2 regions of the Pseudomonas sp. BP01 genome follow, and region 2 is predicted to be linked to the other one. Evidence: predicted binding sites of a transcription regulator. Region 2 holds the regulator's gene; the other holds the start of a gene.
What was found. The regulator sigma-54, encoded in region 2, starts transcription at its own class of promoters, with help from an activator protein. The targets are predictions, from matches to a motif close to ANTGGCATNNANNTTGCTNT.
Positions count from the first base shown of each region.

Region 1: JOY50_RS03000 (circularly permuted type 2 ATP-grasp protein) is a predicted target of sigma-54. The motif match lies at 2,316-2,335, and genes of this name have one in related genera.

Region 1 is NZ_JAFBKA010000002.1:195,968-200,312, forward strand. It holds gene JOY50_RS02995 (alpha-E domain-containing protein) at 1-758, opposite strand, end outside; gene JOY50_RS03000 (circularly permuted type 2 ATP-grasp protein) at 762-2,171, opposite strand; gene JOY50_RS03005 (RidA family protein) at 2,540-2,911, opposite strand; gene JOY50_RS03010 (DUF3726 domain-containing protein) at 2,940-3,635, opposite strand; gene JOY50_RS03015 (hypothetical protein) at 3,638-4,345, opposite strand, start outside.
Region 2 is NZ_JAFBKA010000010.1:44,107-48,451, reverse strand. It holds gene lptA (lipopolysaccharide transport periplasmic protein LptA) at 1-19, shown strand, start outside; gene lptB (LPS export ABC transporter ATP-binding protein) at 20-745, shown strand; gene JOY50_RS11130 (RNA polymerase factor sigma-54) at 922-2,415, shown strand; gene hpf (ribosome hibernation-promoting factor, HPF/YfiA family) at 2,495-2,803, shown strand; gene ptsN (PTS IIA-like nitrogen regulatory protein PtsN) at 2,816-3,280, shown strand; gene rapZ (RNase adapter RapZ) at 3,283-4,137, shown strand; gene JOY50_RS11110 (HPr family phosphocarrier protein) at 4,157-4,345, shown strand, end outside.

The DNA of each region.
Region 1 (4,345 bases), on a different contig from region 2:
AGGTCCAGCTCCTCGATGCAGGCATGCAGCGAGCGCGGCACGTCCACCCGCAACAGCAGCAGCTCGGACACTGGCCGGGCACTGGGCGCGGCGCGATACAGCTCGTTGAAGGCTTCATACGAGGTCAGCGCGCGCAGCAAGGCGCTCCACTGGTAATAGCCTCGGGCGGAGCTGTCGCTGACCTCTTCGGAAGCCTCGCCGAACATTTCGTAGCGCGCATCGAGCAGGCGCAGGGTGTTGTCCGCCCGCTCCAGGAAGGTGCCCAGGCGGATGAAACTGTAGGCATCGTTGCGCATGATGGTGCCAGAGGTGGCGCCGCGGAACAGGTGCGAGCGTTCCTTGACCCAGTCGCAGAACTGGCTGATGCCATAGCGGCCAAGGCCATTGCTGGCGATGTTGCGCATTTCGATCCAGGTGGCGTTGATGTTCTCCCACATGTCGGCGGTGATCCGGCCGCGCACTGCATGGGCATTGGTCCTGGCGGCCTGCAGGCAGCAATAGATGCTGCTGGGGTTGGTCGCGTCGAGGGCGAAGAAGTGCAGCATGCGCTCGGGGTCGAGTTCGGTGTGCCGGCGGATGTAGTCGTCCAGCGTGCCAGAGGCCAGCAGCGACATTGCAAGCTCGGCATGCCCGTCGCTGCGCCCGGCCTGGGGCATCAGCGACAGCGAATAGCTGACCTCGAGCATGCGCGCGAGGTTTTCTGCGCGTTCCAGGTAGCGGGACATCCAGTACAGGTCGGAAGCGGTTCGCGAAAGCATGGTTCAGTCCTCCACCACCCAGGTATCTTTGGTACCGCCGCCCTGCGACGAGTTGACCACCAATGAGCCTTCCTGCAACGCCACGCGGGTCAGGCCGCCAGGCACCAGGCGCGTTTCACTGCCCGAAAGCACGAACGGGCGCAGGTCGATGTGGCGCGGCGCGATGCCGCTGTCGACGAAGGTCGGGCAGGTCGACAGGCACAAGGTGGGTTGCGCGATATAGGCGTGCGGGCGGGCTTTGATACGCGCGCGGAAGTCTTCGATCTGGGCGCTGGTCGATGCCGGCCCGACCAACATGCCATAGCCGCCAGAGCCCTGGGTTTCCTTGACCACCAGGTCGGGCAGGTGGGCCAGGACATGGGACAGGTCCGCAGGCTTGCGGCACTGCCAGGTCGGCACGTTGTTGAGGATCGGCTCCTCGCTCAGGTAGAAACGGATCATGTCGTCCACATACGGGTAGATCGACTTGTCGTCTGCCACGCCCGTGCCGACGGCGTTGGCCAGCACCACATTGCCGGCGCGGTACACCGAGATAAGCCCCGGTATGCCCAGCGTCGAGTCGGGGTTGAAGGACAGCGGGTCGAGGTAGTCGTCGTCCAGGCGCCGGTAGATCACATCCACCTGCTGGGGGCCGGCCGTGGTGCGCATGTAGACATGCTCGTCACGCACGAACAGGTCTGCGCCTTCGACCAGCTCGATGCCCATCTCCCGGGCCAGGAAGGCATGCTCGAAGTAGGCGCTGTTGAAACGGCCGGGGGTGAGCAGCACGGCGGTGGGGTTGTCCAGCGGGCTGGCGCTCTTGAGCGTGTCCAGCAGCAGGTTGGGGTAATGGTCGATGGGCGCGATACGCTGGGCGGCAAACAGTTCGGGGAACAGGCGCATCATCATCTTGCGGTCTTCGAGCATGTAGCTGACGCCGCTGGGGGTGCGCAGGTTGTCTTCCAGTACGAAGTAGCTGCCATCGCCGTCACGCACCAGGTCGACACCGGCGATATGGGCGTACAGCCCACGGTGCAGGTCCAGGCCCTGCATGGCGATCTGATAGCCCTCGTTGGCCAGTACTTGCTCTGGCGGGATGATGCCGGCCTTGAGGATGCGCTGGTCGTGGTAGATGTCCTGCAGGAACAGGTTAAGGGCCTGCACACGCTGGATACAGCCACGCTCGACCGTGCGCCACTCGCTGGCGCGGATGCTGCGCGGGATGATATCGAAGGGGATCAGGCGCTCGGTGTCCTGTGAGTCGCCGTACAAGGTGAAGGTGATGCCGGCGCGGTGAAACAGCAGATCGGCCTCACGCCGGCGCTGCTCCAGCAGCTCCAGCGGGGTGTTTGCCAGCCAGCGGGCGAACTCCTGGTAATGCGGGCGGCAACTGCCGTTCGCTTCGTACATTTCATTGAAAAAAGCCCGGGACATACCCACTCCTTGCCGCCGTCGCCGGCAGCTTCATTGCGGTTCATCTGCGTATTTCAGGGTGCTGCCTTGCTGGGGTAAGTGGGTGCTGTGTCTGGCGTAAGCCTCGGTTGCGATTGATTGCCTGTGCGTTGGGCACAAACAGCCTTTGCAATGAAAATGCCAGTGCGGGAAAGGAAGGGGAGGTAGGGCGTAGAGCGGGTCTGCGCCGACTGGCCACAGTGGCCGATGCATCAAAAAAGGGCGTTTTGGGAAAGTGGAGTCTTGCGGGTGCATGTCCTGGGGCTGATGTGGTGCGTATTTCGAGCGCCGCCCACGCGGCGCTCGATCGTACAGACGCTGAATACCTCCAAGCGAGCGCCTTGACGCCCTCAGAGGCAGGCGTATACCACCAGCTCCACCAGCATTTCTTCGCGTGCCAACCCCGCCACTACGATTGCCGCGCGGTTAGGGTAGGGGGCCTGGAAGTAGTCGGCATACAGGCTGTTGACGGTGGCCAGGTATTGGCGGTCGGTCACATAGATCAGCACCTGGGTCACGGCATCCAGCGAACTGCCGGCGGCCTCCAGGGTGTGGCGCAGATTGTCCAGTGTCTGCCGGGCTTGCGCCTCGATGCCGCCGGCAACCACTTGCCCCTGTGCATCGATGGGGATCTGGGCGGTGTACAGCGTACCGTTGCCGACCACCGCCCATTCCAGAGGGGCCCGGGAGGCGAACAGCTCGGTCTTGATTGCATGTTTCATGGGTTGGTTTCCTGAGTGTTGAGCGGCTTCAGTCAGCATCGCTGCCGCCGCCTGCGCCGTGGCGACGCGAGGCATCGGTGCTTTCGACGAGGATGTGTTCGGCCAGCTGTTTGAGCCGTTGCCAGGTGTGGTCGTTGATTGTAAAACCCTGCTGCAAGGTGCTCTGCGGGTTGGCTGGCGCCGTTGCGGTCTGGCCAGGCCGGCTGAACAGCACCGTGACGCTTTGCTCGGCCGCGTCAATGGCGCCGGGCCGGGCTTCACTGAGCAGTGCCGGGCGCTGGATCCCGGCGGTAAAGTCGGCCAGGTGGCACTGGCGGGCGTCCTCCCAGCGGGCTTGCACGTGCAGCCCCTGCACAGCTGCCCGGCTCAGGTAACCCAGCAGTAGCAAGCGGTTGTGGCATTGGTGGATGCGCAGCTCGGCCTGACCACTGCGCATGGCTTTGGCTACCGCCAGTTCCACTACTGTGGCGGCGCAGCGCAACACGCTCTGGCCCTTGGCGTCGATCACCAGCAGGGCGTTATCCTCGTGGCTCAGGGTGTACGGCCTGGCAGCTTCGGCTTGCAGGTAGAGCAGGGCCTTTTCCAGCGCACCCACGCCGTCGAGCCCTTGCAATTGCAGCCAGCCCACCAGCTCGGCGGCGTCCTCGCAGTCGCCGGGGGCGAAGCCCATGCCTTCGAATGCCTTGCGGCACATCACCTGTATTTCGTTAAGCGATACGCGCATGGTCAAAGTTCCCCTTGCGGCATGACCGCAAAATTCCAGTCGTCTGCGAATGGCTGGCCGATGTCGCTCACCAGCGGTGCGCCCTGGAACAGCGTGATACGCACCCAGCGGCTCGACTTGGGGTCGAACTTGCCCGCGCCGAAAAACGCCAGTTTGCAGCGCAGCAGGTGAATCGGCAGCATGTCCCGGGCCAGCAGGTTGGCGCGGATTTCGCCGTAGGTCGTCTGAGCCATGCCTTGCAGGCGGCGCACCGTGCCCTTGAACGCCGGTTGGGCGATCAGGAAGTGCGCGGTCAGCGCCTGAGGCTCCAGCTGCAGGTGCTTCAGCAGTGCGGCGTGGCACTGCTGGATATTACGGGCAATGCCCAGCTGCATTTCTTTTTCGGCCCCCGGTTCCTCGGCGCGCATGCCCAGGCGCGGCTCCTCTTTCTCGGCCGAGCGGTACCAGAAGAAGTGCTCGGCATCCACGGCACTGAAGTCGTACTCCAGCGCCCAGCCGTACTGCTGCTCGATGAGCTGGCGCAGTTGCCCAAGGGGCATCTGCGCGTCCAGCTGCCAGCTTTCGTTGACGCCCATGTGCTCGGCCAGTGGCGTGACCTGCTCGGGGTACAGCTCCAGCAGCAGGCTTGCCAGCAGTTCCTGGCAGCCCACCCCCGCCTGTGCCTCAGCCCAGGCCAGCAGGCGCGACCAAAGGCCCGCGTCGGTGGCTTG
Region 2 (4,345 bases):
CAAGAAGAAGGCCGAGTAAATGGCAACCCTCAAAGCCCAGCACCTGGCCAAGAGCTACAAGGGGCGGCAGGTCGTACGTGATGTCAGCCTGTCGATCGACAGTGGCCAGATCGTCGGCCTGCTCGGCCCCAACGGCGCCGGCAAGACCACCTGCTTCTACATGATTGTCGGGCTGGTCCAGGCCGAGCAGGGGCGCGTGCTCATCGACAACCTCGATGTCAGCCACCAGCCCATGCACGGCCGCGCCCGTGCTGGCATCGGCTACCTGCCGCAGGAAGCCTCGATCTTCCGCAAGCTGTCGGTGGCCGACAACATCATGGCCATCCTCGAGACCCGCAAGGACCTCGACCGCGACGGCCGCCGCAAGGAACTGGAAAGCCTGCTGCAGGAGTTCCACATCAGCCACATTCGCGACAACCTCGGCATGAGCCTGTCCGGTGGTGAACGCCGCCGCGTCGAGATTGCCCGCGCCCTGGCGACCGCACCCAAGTTCATCCTGCTGGACGAACCATTCGCCGGTGTCGACCCGATCTCGGTCGGCGACATCAAGCAGATCATCCACCATCTCAAGGCCAAGGGTATCGGTGTGCTGATTACCGACCACAACGTGCGCGAGACCCTGGATATCTGCGAAACCGCCTATATCGTCAATGATGGCCGGCTGATCGCCGAAGGCGACGCCGAAACCATCCTGGCCAACGACCTGGTCAAAGAAGTTTACCTGGGTCACGAGTTCCGGCTCTGACCCCGGCATGCGCCTGGAGCACTGGCAAATAGCCGTGAAACCGCGGGTAAAGTTGTTACGGTGCTCTAGGCAAACGCTACAATTTAAGGCATAAAACTTGCTTGATCTGGCGCCCAGGCGCCCTCGTGTAGTGGATGGCGCGTGCGCGCCGGCGAACAAGGTACCAAGCCCCTGCCATGAAACCATCGCTCGTCCTAAAAATGGGCCAGCAACTGACGATGACACCTCAGTTGCAACAGGCCATCCGTCTGCTCCAGCTTTCCACCCTGGACCTCCAACAGGAAATCCAGGAAGCGCTGGAGTCGAACCCGATGCTCGAACGTCAGGAAGACGGCGAGGACTTCGACAACAGCGACCCGATGGCGGACAACGCCGAGAACAAGCCGGCAGCCGAAGCCCAGGACAACAGCTTCCAGGAAAGCACCGTCAGTGCCGACAACCTGGAAGACGGTGAGTGGGGCGAGCGCATCCCCAACGAGCTTCCGGTCGACACCGCCTGGGAAGACATCTACCAGACCAGCGCCAGCAGCCTGCCGAGCAACGATGACGACGAGTGGGACTTCACCACCCGCACATCGGCCGGCGAAAGCCTGCAAAGCCACTTGCTGTGGCAACTGAACCTGGCGCCGATGTCCGACACCGACCGCCTGATCGCCGTTACCCTCATCGACAGCATCAACGGCCAGGGCTACCTGGAAGACACCCTTGAGGAAATCTGCGCCGGTTTCGACCCGGAGCTGGATATCGAGCTGGACGAGGTCGAAGCGGTGCTGCACCGCATCCAGCAGTTCGAACCGGCCGGCGTCGGCGCCCGCAACCTGGGTGAATGCCTGCTGCTGCAACTGCGCCAGCTACCTGCCAATACCCCGTGGATGACCGAAGCCAAGCGCCTGGTCACCGATTTCATCGACCTGCTCGGCAGCCGTGACTACACCCAGCTGATGCGGCGCATGAAAATCAAGGAAGACGAGCTGCGCCAGGTCATCGAGCTGGTACAAAGCCTCAACCCGCGCCCAGGTTCGCAGATCGAGTCCAGCGAGCCAGAGTACGTGGTGCCCGACGTCATCGTGCGCAAAGACAGCGACCGCTGGCTGGTGGAGCTGAACCAGGAAGCCATCCCGCGCCTGCGGGTCAACCCGCAATACGCAGGCTTTGTGCGCCGCGCCGACACCAGTGCCGACAACACCTTCATGCGCAACCAGTTGCAGGAAGCGCGCTGGTTCATCAAGAGCCTGCAAAGCCGCAACGAAACGCTGATGAAGGTTGCCACGCAGATCGTCGAGCACCAGCGCGGTTTCCTCGACCATGGTGACGAGGCGATGAAACCGCTGGTGCTGCACGACATCGCCGAGGCGGTAGGTATGCACGAGTCGACCATCTCTCGGGTTACCACGCAGAAATACATGCATACACCGCGTGGCATCTACGAACTGAAATACTTTTTCTCCAGCCACGTCAGCACCTCCGAAGGCGGAGAATGCTCGTCCACGGCGATCCGCGCGATCATCAAGAAACTTGTTGCAGCGGAAAATCAGAAAAAGCCATTGAGTGACAGCAAGATCGCTGGTTTACTGGAGGCACAAGGCATCCAGGTAGCCCGTCGCACCGTCGCCAAGTACCGCGAGTCCCTCGGCATCGCACCGTCGAGCGAGCGCAAGCGACTGATGTAGCCCCTGAGATGTGCCACAGCGTTTGTGGGGCAGGTGCAAGACCTGCCTCTTTATGCACGGGCAATAAAGGAGAAGCTGTATGCAAGTCAATATCAGTGGACAGCATGTAGAAGTCACCCAGCCACTGCGCGATTACGTGCTTGAAAAGCTCGCCCGCGTGGAAAGTCACTTCGACAAGATCACCAACGTGCAGGTCATCATGAAAGTCGAGAAGCTGCAGCAGAAGGTCGAAGCGACCCTGCAGATTCCTGGCGGTGAAGTGGTTGCCAATGCCGAAGACCAAGACATGTATGCAGCAATCGACGCCTTGGCCGACAAGCTCGACCGCCAACTGAAAAAACACAAGGAAAAACAGCAAAGCCTGCTGCAAGGTGCAGCTGCCCGCTGATCCCCCTCATCCATGATCCGACTTGAAACCATCCTGACCCCCGGCCGTTCCCTCGTGAACGTGCCGGGCGGCAGTAAGAAGCGCGCCCTTGAAAAGGTCGCCACCGTCATCGCCGAACAAGTGCCAGAGCTGGAGATGCAAGACGTCTTCGAAAAACTGGTCGCCCGGGAAAAACTCGGCTCGACCGGTTTCGGCAATGGCATCGCCATCCCCCACTGCCGGCTTGAAGGATGTTCCGCCCCGGTCAGCGCCCTGCTGCACCTCGAAGCCCCTATCGATTACGACGCCATCGATGGCGCGCCTGTGGACCTGCTGTTCGTCCTGCTGGTGCCTGAAGCTGCCACCGATGCGCATCTGGAACTGCTGCGCCAGATTGCCAGCATGCTCGATCGCAAGGAGGTTCGTGATCGCTTGCGTGCCGCCAGCAGTAACGAGGCCCTGTTCCAGGTTGTCCTGGACGTACAGAACGAGCACTGAACATGCGCCTGATCATTGTCAGCGGCCGGTCCGGCTCCGGCAAGAGCACCGCCCTCGATGTCCTGGAAGACAACGGTTTCTATTGCATTGACAACCTGCCCGCCGGGCTGCTGCCGGAGCTGGCGGAAGAGGCGCTGATCAACACCGAACTGCTGCAACCGAAGGTTGCCGTGTCGATTGACGCACGTAACCTGCCCAGCCACCTGACGCGCTTCCCCGAATTGCTCGAAGAAGCCCGCGCGCGCAACATCCAGTGCGATGTGCTGTTCCTGGATGCCGACGAAGACATGCTGCTCAAGCGCTTCTCGGAAACCCGCCGACGCCACCCACTGACCAATGCCAACCGCTCGCTGGCCGAAGCGATTCGCGTCGAGAGTGAGCTTTTGGGCCCGATCGCCGACCTGGCCGACCTGAAGATCGACACCACCAACCTGAACCTGTATCAGCTGCGTGATTCGATCAAGCTGCGTCTGCTTAACCAACCCGAGCCTGGCACTGCGTTCCTGGTCGAGTCCTTCGGTTTCAAGCGCGGCATGCCGGTGGATGCGGACCTGGTGTTCGATGTGCGCTGCTTGCCCAACCCTTACTGGAAGGCCGAGCTGCGCGAGCACTCCGGCCTCGAACAGCCGGTAATCGACTACCTGGGCGCACAACCGGATGTCGAAGACATGTTCAACGACATTTCCAGCTACCTGCTCAAGTGGCTGCCCCGCTTCGCCGCCAGCAACCGCGCCTACGTCACCATTGCCATCGGCTGCACCGGCGGCCACCACCGCTCGGTGTACATCACCGAGCGCCTTGGCCAGTTGCTGCAGCAATCCCTGAAAAACGTCCAGGTCCGCCACCGCGACCTCTAGCCCAAGGATCCGCCCCACGATGCCCGCCCGCGAAATCACCATTATCAACAAGCTGGGCCTGCATGCCCGGGCGGCAGCCAAGTTCGTCGGCGTGGCGGGCCGCTTCCCCTGCCAGGTGCGCGTTGGCCGTGCGCCAGACAAGCTGGTGGATGGCAAGAGCATCATGGCGGTGATGATGCTGGCGGCCGGCAAAGGCACCCAGGTGCAC